DNA from 3 places in the Salinivibrio sp. PR919 genome. Region 2 is predicted to be linked to each of the others. Evidence: riboswitches for the same ligand, from Rfam matches in the RefSeq annotation. Region 2 holds a riboswitch; each other region holds the start of a gene.
What was found. Region 2 has a riboswitch for thiamine pyrophosphate ahead of thiC (phosphomethylpyrimidine synthase ThiC). Riboswitches for the same ligand answer to the same signal wherever they lie in the genome.

Region 1: it holds a riboswitch for thiamine pyrophosphate, as region 2 does, so the genes downstream of both, thiD (bifunctional hydroxymethylpyrimidine kinase/phosphomethylpyrimidine kinase) here and thiC (phosphomethylpyrimidine synthase ThiC) in region 2, are expected to answer to the same signal.
Region 3: it holds a riboswitch for thiamine pyrophosphate, as region 2 does, so the genes downstream of both, thiB (thiamine ABC transporter substrate binding subunit) here and thiC (phosphomethylpyrimidine synthase ThiC) in region 2, are expected to answer to the same signal.

Annotation. Positions count from the first base shown of each region.
Region 1 is NZ_MUFL01000048.1:20,080-24,373, forward strand. Features, by position in the region: gene BZG83_RS10325 (PAS domain-containing sensor histidine kinase) at 1-14, shown strand, start outside; gene BZG83_RS10330 (putative bifunctional diguanylate cyclase/phosphodiesterase) at 11-1,771, shown strand; TPP riboswitch at 1,834-1,934, shown strand; gene thiD (bifunctional hydroxymethylpyrimidine kinase/phosphomethylpyrimidine kinase) at 1,996-2,853, shown strand; gene BZG83_RS10340 (potassium channel family protein) at 2,937-3,962, opposite strand.
Region 2 is NZ_MUFL01000016.1:48,293-52,586, reverse strand. Features, by position in the region: tRNA gene BZG83_RS04925 (tRNA-Trp) at 203-279, shown strand; gene crcB (fluoride efflux transporter CrcB) at 886-1,266, shown strand; TPP riboswitch at 1,323-1,422, shown strand; gene thiC (phosphomethylpyrimidine synthase ThiC) at 1,516-3,492, shown strand; gene thiE (thiamine phosphate synthase) at 3,489-4,157, shown strand; gene BZG83_RS04905 (HesA/MoeB/ThiF family protein) at 4,141-4,294, shown strand, end outside.
Region 3 is NZ_MUFL01000082.1:816-5,109, reverse strand. Features, by position in the region: gene thiQ (thiamine ABC transporter ATP-binding protein) at 1-670, opposite strand, end outside; gene thiP (thiamine/thiamine pyrophosphate ABC transporter permease) at 664-2,253, opposite strand; gene thiB (thiamine ABC transporter substrate binding subunit) at 2,259-3,245, opposite strand; TPP riboswitch at 3,298-3,399, opposite strand; gene BZG83_RS13605 (DUF547 domain-containing protein) at 3,438-4,229, opposite strand.

The DNA.
Region 1 (4,294 bases), on a different contig from region 2:
AGGACAGGGCATGACACGAGAAAAATCCCAAGCGCAGATCCTGATCATTGATGATCGACCGGAGAATGTCGACTTGTTGACTGCCATGTTGCTGCAATCTGGCTATCAACACATCACAGGCCTTAACGATCCACGCCTTGTGACCGATTACCTCTCCCCGGTCCCCGATTTAGTGTTGCTTGATATGCGTATGCCACAACGCTCGGGGCTGGATGTACTCGATCTGTTGAACAATACGCTCGGTGAGCACTGTCCCCCGGTGATGGTGCTCACTGCCGATAGTGATAACAATCTGCGCAACCAAGCCTTATGTCGTGGGGCCATTGATTATCTCACCAAGCCGTTTGATCACCATGAAGTGCTCCAGCGCATCCATAATATTCTCCATTTTCAATTCAAAACCCTGAAAGAGCGAGATCAAGCGGCGCGTTTGCAGATGTTAGTGAATAAGCAAACCGCGGCATTACGTACCTTGTCTTTAACCGATCCCCTAACCAATCTACCCAATCGACGTGCGCTGGTGGATGCGGCTGAACGTCAACTCGCAAAGGGGATGGTGACCGTGTTTATGATAGCGTTGGATGGGATGGAGGCGGTAACACAGCATCAAGGCCACTTAATGACAGAAGCGCTGTATAAGCACCTTGCAGGGCTGTTGGCTAGTAGCTCGGTCGCAAGAGGTCGGCGTATTGGTGTCTGGGACAACACACGTTTGGTGATGTTAGTGGAAGGAGATATCACCGCCATTGACGCACTTGCCAAGCGGATGTGTCGATTATTGAGCGGGCATCACACCCTTGATGGCCGTTTGATGTCGATGCACTGCCATGTGGGAATAGCTCAAGCGGAAGGGGAGCATCACGATGTGGAGCAACTCTTTCGCCAAGCGATTCTAGCCATCCCGACCGATGACACCGAAGTGGGTCATTATCGCCAAGAGTTGGATGCGCAATCGCAACGTGAGCATATGATCCGCAATGGACTTAGCCCGGCTCTTGAACAAGGAGGGTTGTCTTTGGTCTTTCAGCCCAAATGGGATCTCAATACTGGCACCATGGTAGGCGCTGAGGCGTTATTGCGTTGGCGTCATCCGCAACTGGGAGCGATCAGCCCGGCCGAGTTTATTCCCATTGCCGAGCGAAGTGCCGATATGATCCAACTCGGCGATGCAGTTTTTTCTATGGCGTTGCGCGCGCTGGTCCGTTGGCGAGAGCAATACACCTTGCCCGAGGCGTTTCACTTAGCCATCAATGTCTCTTCCCAGCAACTTCGCCACGGTTTTGCCGACAGCATTCTTGCCCGCTGCCAAGCGCTGGAAGTACCCACCCAAATCATTCAGCTTGAGGTTACTGAATCGGCATTAATTCGACATATGTCGGTGGCGCTTAAAGAGTTACAACAGCTCCGTGATGCGGGGATGCACATTGCGCTTGATGATTTTGGCACAGGCTACAGTTCATTGAGCTATTTGAAACAGCTTCCTGTGGATTGGGTGAAGCTTGATCGTAGCTTTATTCAAGACCTTGCATCCAACGCCAGTGACAAACACCTTGTTGGCAGCGTGATCGACCTAGCGCATGGGTTCGGCCACGGTGTGGTGGCCGAAGGCGTGGAAGAAGTTGGCCAGCAACAGATTTTGCAGCGTATTGGCTGTGACCAAGCGCAAGGCTTCTTGTATGCCAAACCGCTGGGGTCAGAACAGTTTGAACAGCTTCTGCAAACCGGATGTGAATGCCCAGCGACGGCTATCAGTGCGCCCGTGTCTGGATAGCCGTGGTCATCATCGGATTAGAGATGAGGCTTGCGCTTTATCCGTAGGATGCATATCCTGAACACAGTTAGTCGGGGAGCAAGTAATTGCTGAGACTGCGAAAGCAGGACCCGTAGAACCTGATCCAGTTAGCACTGGCGGAGGGAACTGACACGATCAGCGCACAAAGTGACGCATACTGCCTCATTTTGTCTCCTTCCGCCCCTGATGATTAAGGGGCCAATATGAACCTATCTCCACCTGTTATTCTCACCATTGCCGGCTCAGACAGCGGTGGTGGCGCGGGCATTCAAGCCGACATTAAAGCGATTTCAGCGACCGGCGGCTATGCGTGCTCGGTGATCACTGCGCTAACCGCGCAAAATACCTGCGGTGTCGAGGCCGTCTTGGCGGTTGAGCCCGATTTTGTGCGCGCCCAATTAGATGCAGTGTTATACGACATGCCGGTGCGTGCGGTGAAAATCGGTATGCTGGCCAATCAAGCGATTATTCGTGAAGTCGCTGCTGTGCTGGCACGGTCGCCACACTTACCGGTGATTTTAGATCCCGTAATGGTCGCGACCAGCGGCGACCCTTTGCTCGACGAGCAGGCCATGAGGGCGTTGATTGAAGAGCTTATTCCGCGAGCAACGGTGCTCACTCCCAACTTGCCGGAGGCCGCTCGCTTAACCGGTCGGCCTGTGCCTACCTCTATAGAGCAAATGCATGAGCTGGTGCCGGCACTTCGCCATCTAGGCTGTCCTTACGTGATGCTCAAAGGGGGCCATTTACATCACGCCCCTGAAAGCGTCGATATGTGGATTAGCCGAGATACCTGTCAAACCTTGCGCGCACGCCGCATTGAAACTACCAACACCCATGGCACCGGATGTTCACTGTCTGCTGCAATCGCCTCGTTTTATGCCCAAGGGATGACGCCTATCGAGGCCGGGCGAGCGGCTAAGCAGTATTTGACGGAGGCCTTAGCGCATAGTCAGCAGCTAACGGTCGGAAGAGGTGCTGGGCCGGTGCATCATTTTTACGCTTACCCTGATAATTTGTGTCTGTCGCCAGCAGAGCATGCTGTCGCGGAATTGCCCTGAGACGAGATGGAAACGATCCGCTGCAACCCAAGTGGGGCAGCGGCATCGAAAAGAAAACAGCAAAGATGCGTTGGACGCGTCCGTTAGGCGGCAGACCAATGTGGTAAACGCTCGGCGGCGATATAAAAGATGCGATCGCCCGGTGCCACTTCAGTGTGTAGGCGAGGGTTCAGAGTGATCCCATCGCCTTTGTCGAGACCAATTAAGGTTGCATCATACTCATGCTTTAATTGATTAAACAAGGTGCCGACATCGGTTGCACTCGCATCGGTGGGGTAGCGGGCACAGTATTGGGTCATCCCTTGAGCCGTGCTCAATAGCTCGTGATGTAATTGGCTTGAACCGGGATCAACGGCCGCTTTTGCCAGCATTTCCACCGACACAGACGGCACACATTCAGCGTGCGGATAGTGCTGCTTCAATATTTGGCTGAGTGCATCATCTTGAAAATACGCGAGTAAATGGGCAGAAGGGTTTTTGTGAGCGCAGAACAGCGCCGCAGAAAGCGTGATATCGTCTTCTGGGTTATCGATAATAATACTCGCGGCACTGTCGATGCCGGCGCGCGCGATGCCCTCGGCATCAGTAAAGCTGGTCACGCGCACAAACTCTACCTCGCCAGGCAGCGGATTTTCCATTTCAGGACGGACACAAAGCACGATCGGGCGCTCGCCATGAATACCGCTTTGCAATAAACGGATTAACTGAATGGTACGCTGGCCGTTCCACCCCAAAACTAAAATATGATTTTTCACAGTAAGACTCCGTTTTCCTTGTAATCCACGTCGCCAATAATCCACCAAGGCACTGGTCACATGCCCAATCACCACCGCAAACAGACCGAGTCCACCGGGAATGATCCAAAAGGCGGTAATCCACTGTCCTGCTTCGGTGGCGGGCGAGTAATCGCCATACCCCACGGTAGAGGCGGTGACCACTAAGTAATAGATGTAGCGACTGAGTGACTGAGTCATCTCAGTTTCACCCGCTGATTGTAAAAGCAGCCAGCCAATGATGCCGTAGGCGAGTACGACCAATCCGAGAATACGCCCGTTTAAATGGGCGAAGTGGCTGATAATCCAACGTTTAAAAAGCAACCAAAAGGTCATAGTGTCTCGCTCATTCGCTATGGAAACGCCAGTATGAAGGGATTTTTTATGGGTTTACAGTGTAAATCAACGCATTGGCGTTGAGAGGATCACAGTTTAATCGATTACAAGCACATGCGTATGTATAAGGCGTACAATATGTATATTAACAACTCGGAGGGCTTCGCGTGTTTACATCTCGTCGTCAACTCGAACAAGAACAACAAAAACGTACTGAATTACAGCTAAAACTGGAGCAAGTCAATGCCCAGATAGACGCGCTGCACAGCGAAAAGGCGGCGTTAGAATCGGAGCTGGCCGTGGTACAGAAAAAACGCCAAACCGGTAAAGCG
Region 2 (4,294 bases):
CAGACGTCTTGGTCGCGGCACTTGCAGTGCGCGTTGACTCCCGTCCACTCCGCCACTACTTTAGAAGCCCTAGCTGAAAAGCTGGGGTTTTTTGTTATTGGGGCGTTGGGGCGATTTGCTTTATAAATAAGCGATCAAACGTCTGAAGAGTAATTGGTGGTGGTAATTTGTCGCGGGATCGCTACAATAGGCACCTATCTACAGGGGTATAGCTCCAATTGGCAGAGCAGCGGATTCCAAATCCGCGTGTTGGGGGTTCGAATCCCTCTACCCCTGCCAAATACCAAAGCATCGACATCGTCGGTGCTTTTTTGTATGTGAATCATCAAGCTTCTCGTAAGCCGATTAAGGGTAGGTGTGAACATACAAACGACAAAAAAGCGTGTTGGGGGCTGGGTCGCCAGCCCGGTCGAATCCCTCTACCCCTGCCAAACATCAAAGCATCGACATCGTCGGTGCTTTTTTGTATGTGAATCATCAAGCTTCTCGTAATCCGATAAGAGATAGATGAGAACATGCAAACGACAAAAAAGCGTGTTGGGGGCTGGGTCGCCAGCCCGGTCGAATCCCTCTACCCCTGCCAAACATCAAAGCACCGACATCGTCGGTGCTTTTTTTGTATGTGAATCATCAAGGTTCTCGTAATCCGATTAAGGGTAGATGTGAACATGCAATCTACACAAAAGCGTGTTGGGGGCTGGGTCGCCAGCCCGGTCGAATTCCTCTACCCCTGCCAAATATCAAAGCATCGGCATCGTCGGTGCTTTTTTTGTATGTGACTCATTATGCTTCTAGCACCCTTGATCCTTTTCCCTTTTTCTTCCTCCTGTTTCTTGTTCACATGTCGCGGTATGATGACTTTTTACCAATCGAAAGGAGCACCCTGTGGTAAGCATATTGTGGGTAGGACTTGGTGGCGCATTAGGGGCGTCTTCGCGTTTTTTAGTTTCAGAGTGGAGCGTCGCGGTGTTTGGTCGAGGATTTCCCTACGGCACCCTAATGGTTAATGTGCTGGGATCATTAGCGATGGGTGTCTTTTTAGCGGCGATGAGCCAAGAACTGATTGCCCCAGTGCCTTGGCGTCAACTGATTGCTATTGGCTTTTTGGGCGCGTTCACCACCTTCTCGACCTTTTCAGTGGATACCTTGCTTCTTTTTCAACATGGTGAGACGGTGAAAGCCTTGTTAAACGTGGGTCTCAACCTTGCGTTATGCTTAGGAGCGGCCGCGATGGGGGCTTGGCTGCTAGGACGCATTACTGGGTAGGTAAAAACATGCTAGTACGTCGCTTGTTGTTGCGGCGGTGATTTCTTATACTGGCGTTGAACTTGTCGGAGTGCCAATTGGCTGAGACCACGTTAAGTGGGATCCGTTGAACCTGATCTGGTTAGTACCAGCGAAGGGAACAAGAGATGCATCAGATCACAGACCGTACGCGTCTGCCAGTTTGCTCACATCTCAATTCAGCGTTTTCCGGCAAGCATTAATTCCCATAATGAACACCGGAGTAATGCTATGTCGACCCGTAAACAGGCCCGTCTTGAGGCCAAATCCTTTATCGATTCTCTCTCTGCGCAAACCTACCCCAACTCGGAAAAAGTCTATGTCGAGGGATCGCGACCCGATATTCGCGTAGGGATGCGAGAAATCCATTTGTCTCCGACCTTTGTGGGTGGCAGTAAAGACAATCCGCAGTACGAGGCCAATGAGTCCATTCGGGTTTATGACACATCAGGGCCTTATACTGACCCACAGAGTGCTATCGATATTTACCAAGGCTTAGCGCCAGTGCGCAAAGCATGGATTGATGAGCGTGCCGATACAGAGTTCCTTGATGCAGTGAGCTCAGACTATGCGCAGACTCGCCTTAGTGATGAAACCTTGGATGATCTTCGCTTTAGTGCCTTACCGTCTATCCGTCGGGCAAAACCTAACCAATGTGTGACCCAACTTCACTACGCACGCCAAGGCATTATCACCCCAGAGATGGAATTTATCGCTATCCGGGAAAATATGGGACGTCAGCAGTATCGTGAAGAGCAGCTAAACCGCCAGCACCCAGGAGAAAGCTTTGGCGCGCATTTACCCTCAAACATCACTCCCGAATTTGTGCGCCAAGAAGTTGCTGAAGGGCGTGCGATTATTCCGGCCAACATTAACCACCCAGAAGCGGAGCCGATGATCATTGGGCGTAACTTTCTGGTGAAAGTGAATGCTAATATTGGTAACTCGGCGGTGAGCTCCTCCATTGAAGAAGAAACTGAAAAACTGGTGTGGGCGACCCGTTGGGGCGCGGATACGGTGATGGATTTATCGACCGGACGCAATATCCACGAAACCCGCGAGTGGATTTTACGTAATAGCCCAGTCCCGATTGGCACTGTGCCTATGTATCAGGCGCTTGAGAAAGTGAATGGCATTGCCGAAGACCTGACTTGGGAAGTGATGCGCGATACCTTGATAGAGCAAGCCGAGCAAGGGGTCGACTACTTTACCATTCACGCTGGGGTGCGTTTGCACTATGTGCCCATGACTGCCAATCGCGTGACTGGGATTGTCTCGCGTGGCGGGTCGATTATCGCCAAATGGTGCTTGGCGCATCATCAAGAAAGCTTCCTCTATACCCATTTTCGTGAAATCTGCGAGATTTGTGCCGCGTATGATGTATCGCTGTCGTTAGGCGATGGATTGCGCCCAGGCTCAGTAGCTGACGCGAACGACGAAGCCCAGTTCAGTGAGTTACGTACCCTGGGCGAGCTAACCAAGGTGGCATGGGAATACGATGTGCAGGTGATGATTGAAGGCCCCGGCCATGTGCCCATGCACATGATCAAAGAGAATATGGACGAGCAGCTCACCCATTGCCACGAAGCGCCCTTTTATACTTTAGGCCCGCTGACTACCGATATCGCGCCTGGTTACGACCACATCACCTCCGGGATTGGTGCGGCGATGATTGGCTGGTTTGGGTGTGCGATGCTTTGCTATGTCACGCCCAAAGAACATCTGGGTCTGCCCAATAAAGAGGATGTTAAAACTGGGCTTATCACTTACAAGTTGTGTGCGCACGCCGCCGACTTAGCCAAAGGACATCCGGGCGCGCAGGTGCGAGATAACGCCATTTCCAAAGCGCGCTTTGAATTTCGCTGGGAAGATCAGTTTAACCTTGCATTAGATCCAGTGACGGCGCGTGCTTATCACGATGAAACACTGCCTCAAGAGTCGGGCAAGGTCGCGCATTTTTGCTCCATGTGTGGGCCAAAATTCTGCTCTATGAAGATCAGCCAAGAAGTCCGCGATTATGCCAAAGAAAATGGCTATGCCGCTGCGGGCGAAGCGATTGATGTCACCATGCTGGAAGACCCGTTAGCAGGCATGCAGCAAAAATCGCAAGAGTTTCGAGCAAAGGGCAGTGAGCTCTACCTGCAAAAATCCCATCATTCGTTACCACAAGGCGCTGAGGTAGCGGACAGCGATAAGGTGGAGTCATGAGCCTGACCCCGTTTGCATCTATGTCTGAAGGTATAGGCCCATTATATCCGGTGGTAGACGATGTGGATTTGCTCGAACGCTTGCTTTGCTTGGGGGTGAAAACCGTGCAACTGCGTGTGAAGCAGCCGGGGCATCCTCAATTGGCGGATTGGGTACAGCGTGCGGTGGCGTTGGGCCGCGCGCACCATGCCCAGGTGTTTATCAACGATCACTGGCAGCTCGCGCTTGAGGCTGGCGCCTATGGCGTTCATCTGGGCCAGCAAGACATACAAGAGGCGGATCTTGACCTGCTCGCACGACAAGGCGTGCGCCTTGGCGTATCGACACGCAGTCCCGAACAACTTGCTGCAGCGATTGCGCTCTCGCCCAGTTATCTCGCCATCGGCCATATTTTTCCCACTACCACCAAACAGCTCGCCGAGCCGCCGCAAGGCATTTCTGCGTTAGCGCAGCAGGTAGCGACTGTGGATGGCCGCTTCCCGACGGTGGCGATTGGCGGTATTGATCTCAACCGTGCTCCTGACGTTTGGCGCACTGGCGTGGACGCCATTGCGGTGGTCCGTGCCGTGACGCAAGCGCCTGATTTAGCGGCGCTCATTGACGCATTTAATCGCTGTCTTAATCCATCAAGACAACAAGGAGGGCGTGATGCTATCGGACAGTGAATACCTGCGTTATAGCCGGCAAATCATGCTGCCGGAGGTTGGAGAGTGCGGGCAGCAGGCACTTAGCAAGGCGCGCGTGTTAATGGTCGGTGCCGGTGGGCTTGGAACCACCGCGGGCCTCTATCTTGCAGGCGCTG
Region 3 (4,294 bases), on a different contig from region 2:
TCGCCGGTGGGGGCGCATTCAGGTCAGCGACGGGGCGAGACAAGGCAATCTGGCCCTCATCGACGTAAAGAAAACGTGAGGCAATGGCTTTCGCATCGTCGGGGTGATGGGTCACCATCAAAACGGTTGTACCTTGCGCGTGGGCGGTCCGTTTCACCAAGGCTAACATGTCTTTTTTCAACGCAGGATCAAGGGCTGAAAAAGGCTCATCAAGTAATAACAGAGGCTGTTGACGTGCAATACTTCGTCCGAGTGCAATCCGCTGGCGCTGCCCGCCGGACAATGCGCCGGGTAAACGATCTAAATAAGGTGTCAGCCCCACCGCATCCGCGGCGCTTCTCACGCTCTCTTTTTGTGCGTGACTGAGCTTGAGTGAAGGCGAAAGTCCAATCGCCATGTTGTCAAACACCGATAAGTGGGTGAAGACATTATGCTCTTGAAACAGGATGGAGAGTGGGCGCTGGTGAGCCGGCGCGGTAGTGACTGGCTTACCTGCAATCAAAATCTCGCCACTATCAGGAGCAATTAATCCTGCAATCAGAGAGAGTAAGGTACTTTTCCCTGCGCCGCTTGGGCCGAGTACAGCAACAATCTCTCCCGGCGCAATGTGGGCGTCGAAGTGCATCCACGCTTGCTGGTAGCGATACGTGATATTGGAAAGGGTTAGCATGCGTGTCTCCATTGGACGAGGCGGATGATCAGAGCGTAGCTGCCTAAACTGGTCGCTAATAACAGCATGGCCGCCGCGGCGCCCGCATCCATTTGATAACTGCCCATCAGACGAAATAGATACAAAGGCAGTGTTTGAAAGTGTTGGCTACCAAATAAAGAGATGGCGCTGAGATCGCCCATCGAGAGGACAAAACTGACCGCGAGGCCACGTGCTATTGGGCGGCGTAAGCACTGCCATTCAATTAAGCGCAAGCGGGTAACCCCGCGCACGCCTAGGGTGGCACAGAGTGCATGATAAGATTGCGCCACTTGATAGGCAGGGGCACTGAGCACCTTAATCAAATACGGTAAGGCCATCAGCGCATTGACCCCCATCACCAACCACAAGGCGAGGCTAAAGACATCGCTAAATTGGCGAAACAGCAAAAACAGTCCAGTGCTTAATACGATACTTGGCACGACCAAAATCATGGCCCCCAGCGTTTCAATACCATCGGCTCGTTTTTTTTGACCATGAAATCGCCAGTGACGACTGGCTAAGATCACTGCAATTGCCAACACAAATGCAATGGCGCTCGCGCCGGTGGCCACCCACAATGAGTGCATGGTGGCTTGCCATAACGCTGTATCGGCAAGGACAGTGAGCGCACTCGGGTTGAGCCCGCGATACAGCACTACACCCAGTGGCGGCAATACGAGAAGCAAGACCAAGGTTATCCAGAGCAGATCCCAGCATTTCGCCGCTCGGCTATCGAGGGCATGCGGCAATGGTAATACTTCACTGGGTGTATTCGGCACCGCGCGTGTGAATGTTTGCACTACAAACGCAATGGTGCCGCACAGCATCATCTGCCACAGCGCTAATGCCGCGCCGGTTTGCAAATCAAAGTCAAAGCGAATGGCTTGGTAAATGGCCAACTCTATGGTGGTGGCTTTGGGGCCGCCTCCAAGCGCCATGACGGTGGCAAAACTGGTAAAGCAGAGCATAAACACCAGCCCGACGATATGGGGCAAACTTTGGCGAAGATAAGGCCATTCAAGGTGACGAAAACGCTGCCAGCCACCTAAGCCCAATTGAGTCGCTAAGCGGCGTTGATCGGCGGGGATCCCCTCGAGTGCTTGCACCATGATCTGGGCGGAAAATGGTAAGTTGAAAAACACGTGTGCCAGCAAAATGCCGCTCAATCCATAAATGGAAAATGGCATAGAAAGATCAAAATGTTGTAGGGTGTCGGCGAGCAATCCGCTGCGACCAAAAATGGCTACCAAGCCAAATACCCCAATCAGCACAGGCAGCACTAAGGTCATGGCAAACAGTTTCAACAACCAACGCTTACCCGCAAACTCGCGACGCGACAGGGCGTGGGCAACAGGAATCGCCAATCCCACACTGAGGATCACTGATAAAATGGCTTGCTTGAAGCTAAATACGGTGACGTGACGAAGGTAGGCATCTTGCCATAGTGCCTGAAGGTTAAGATCTTGGCTGTGAGAGAACAGCGCCCAAAGAGCGCTGCCAATTAAAAGCACGACGAGACTGGCCGCGAGACTGCCCGGCCAAGTGCGTGAAGGGTTGAGCATGACGATTATTCAACCAACGCCGTTTGCCAGTCACGCACCCATTGTTGACGGTTGCCCATCACTTCATCGGGTTGATAAATCAAGCTTTTTTCTGGCTTACTCAAGGTATAGAAGGCATCCGGTAACGTGATATCAGTAACAGGGTACATCCATTGCGTAAGGGGAATGATCGACTGCGCTTCATCGCTGAGCATAAACTGCAAAAACGCATCGGCCAGTTCTGGCTGGTCGGTGTAGGCTGATTTTGCGGCCACTTCAATCTGCATATAGTGGCCCTCTTCAAACGTCGCGGCGGCAAAGCGGTCATCATCATCGGCAACCAAATGGTAAGCCGGTGATGTGGTGTAAGAGAGCACCATGTCCGCTTCCTTGTTCAGGAACATGTTGTACGCTTCGGTCCAGCCTTTGGTCACGGTAATGGTGTTATCCGCGAGATCACGCCATGCTTGCTGGCTTTTATCGCCGTAGACTTTCTGGATCCAAAGCATTAAGCCTTGGCCAACGGTGGAGACACGGGGATCTTGGTAAATCACACTGATGTCATCACGATCTTCAATCAAGGCTTTCAAGCTCTTGGGCGGATCGAGCAGGCGCGTGGTGTCGTACACGAAGGCAAAGTAGCCGTAATCGTAGGGGATAAAGTAGGGATTATCCCAACCGCCGGGTACCTGTAGGCGCTCCGTATTCACCGCGTGCTCGGCGACAATGCCGCTCCGCTCCGCTTCTTTCATTAAATTGGTGTCTATACCCAACACGATATCGGCGCTGGTGTTACTGCCTTCAATCCGCATGCGGTTTAGCAAGGCTGCGCCGTCTTCAAGGGACACAAACTCGACCTTACAATTACAGCGTTTCTCGAAGGCGGCTTTAATTTTTGGCCCTGCGCCCCAATCGGCGATAAACGAGTCGTAGGTATAGACAGTCAGCGGGTCGGCGGCGCGGGCGCCAAGCGATAACAGAGACAAAGAAAGTACGGTTAAAACAGACGTAATGACTTTCACAGCACGCTCCTAAGTTGGGCGTGGGTGTTGAGGCTGGTTGATGACATCATCAAGTCTCAATCCCTACGCCAGTGTTAGCTGGATCAGGTTCGATGGGTTTAGCGCGGTGCGCAATCTCAGCCAAGAGGCTCCCCAATGAGTACGAAGCCATTGTACTGATTGGCTTAGGGTTAACCAAGCCTTTTAGTCAGCGGTTCGGTTAAGCGCCCAGTCGTAGTCATAGTCTAAGCGTGCATCCTCGGGAAGTTTGATATCGCGGTATTGATTGATATGGGTGATTACTCCTTGTTCACTGCCGCCAAAATCGGCCTCAAACCACTCATAGATAGAAGAAAGCTGCCACTGACCGCCTTGCTGACTCACGCCTTTATCACTGTTAATAAAGGTATAGGCGGCTTGTTCTAATTGTGCCTCTAAGGTGTCGGCTTGAAAGGCTTGTGGCTGTAGGTTCGGACAGCCAAGGCTGGCACAATTGACCGCATAATGGGTACGCGGATCTTGCCAGAGCGGGCGCAGAATACGGTGCTCAATATCATTCAAGGTAAGCGGCTCTCCTGCCACCGTGACCACCTCATCATCCCAAGGTCCAAAGCTAAACAGGCCACCGAGTTTGGTGATCGAACGGACTGGATACGCATCCAAAATTAGCTTTACGGTGACTGAATTGTAGAGATTAACCCAGTACGCGTATTGTTCGTCTTTGGTCAAGGTGCGCGGGTCGCGCGCGGTGAGCATGCTAATGTAATGATCGAGAGTCGCTTTATCGGCCTCGGTGACGGCTGCGTAGTTAAATAAGGTGTGCTGTCCTTGAGGCTGTAAATATTTATCGAGTAATACTTGCCAGCTGTGATGGGTAAACGTGGCTTGGCTGGCGGGGTTGTGCGCATCCCACATTGCCCAATAATCGGCTTTCGGGGCGGCCAAGGCTGGAAAAGCAACGAGTAACCAAAAAATGAGCGTGATCCGTGTTCGCATACCGCTTCCTCAATCGCGAGCGTATCTTGTTTATATCCTAGACCAGCTTGCGCCATGTTTGCTTT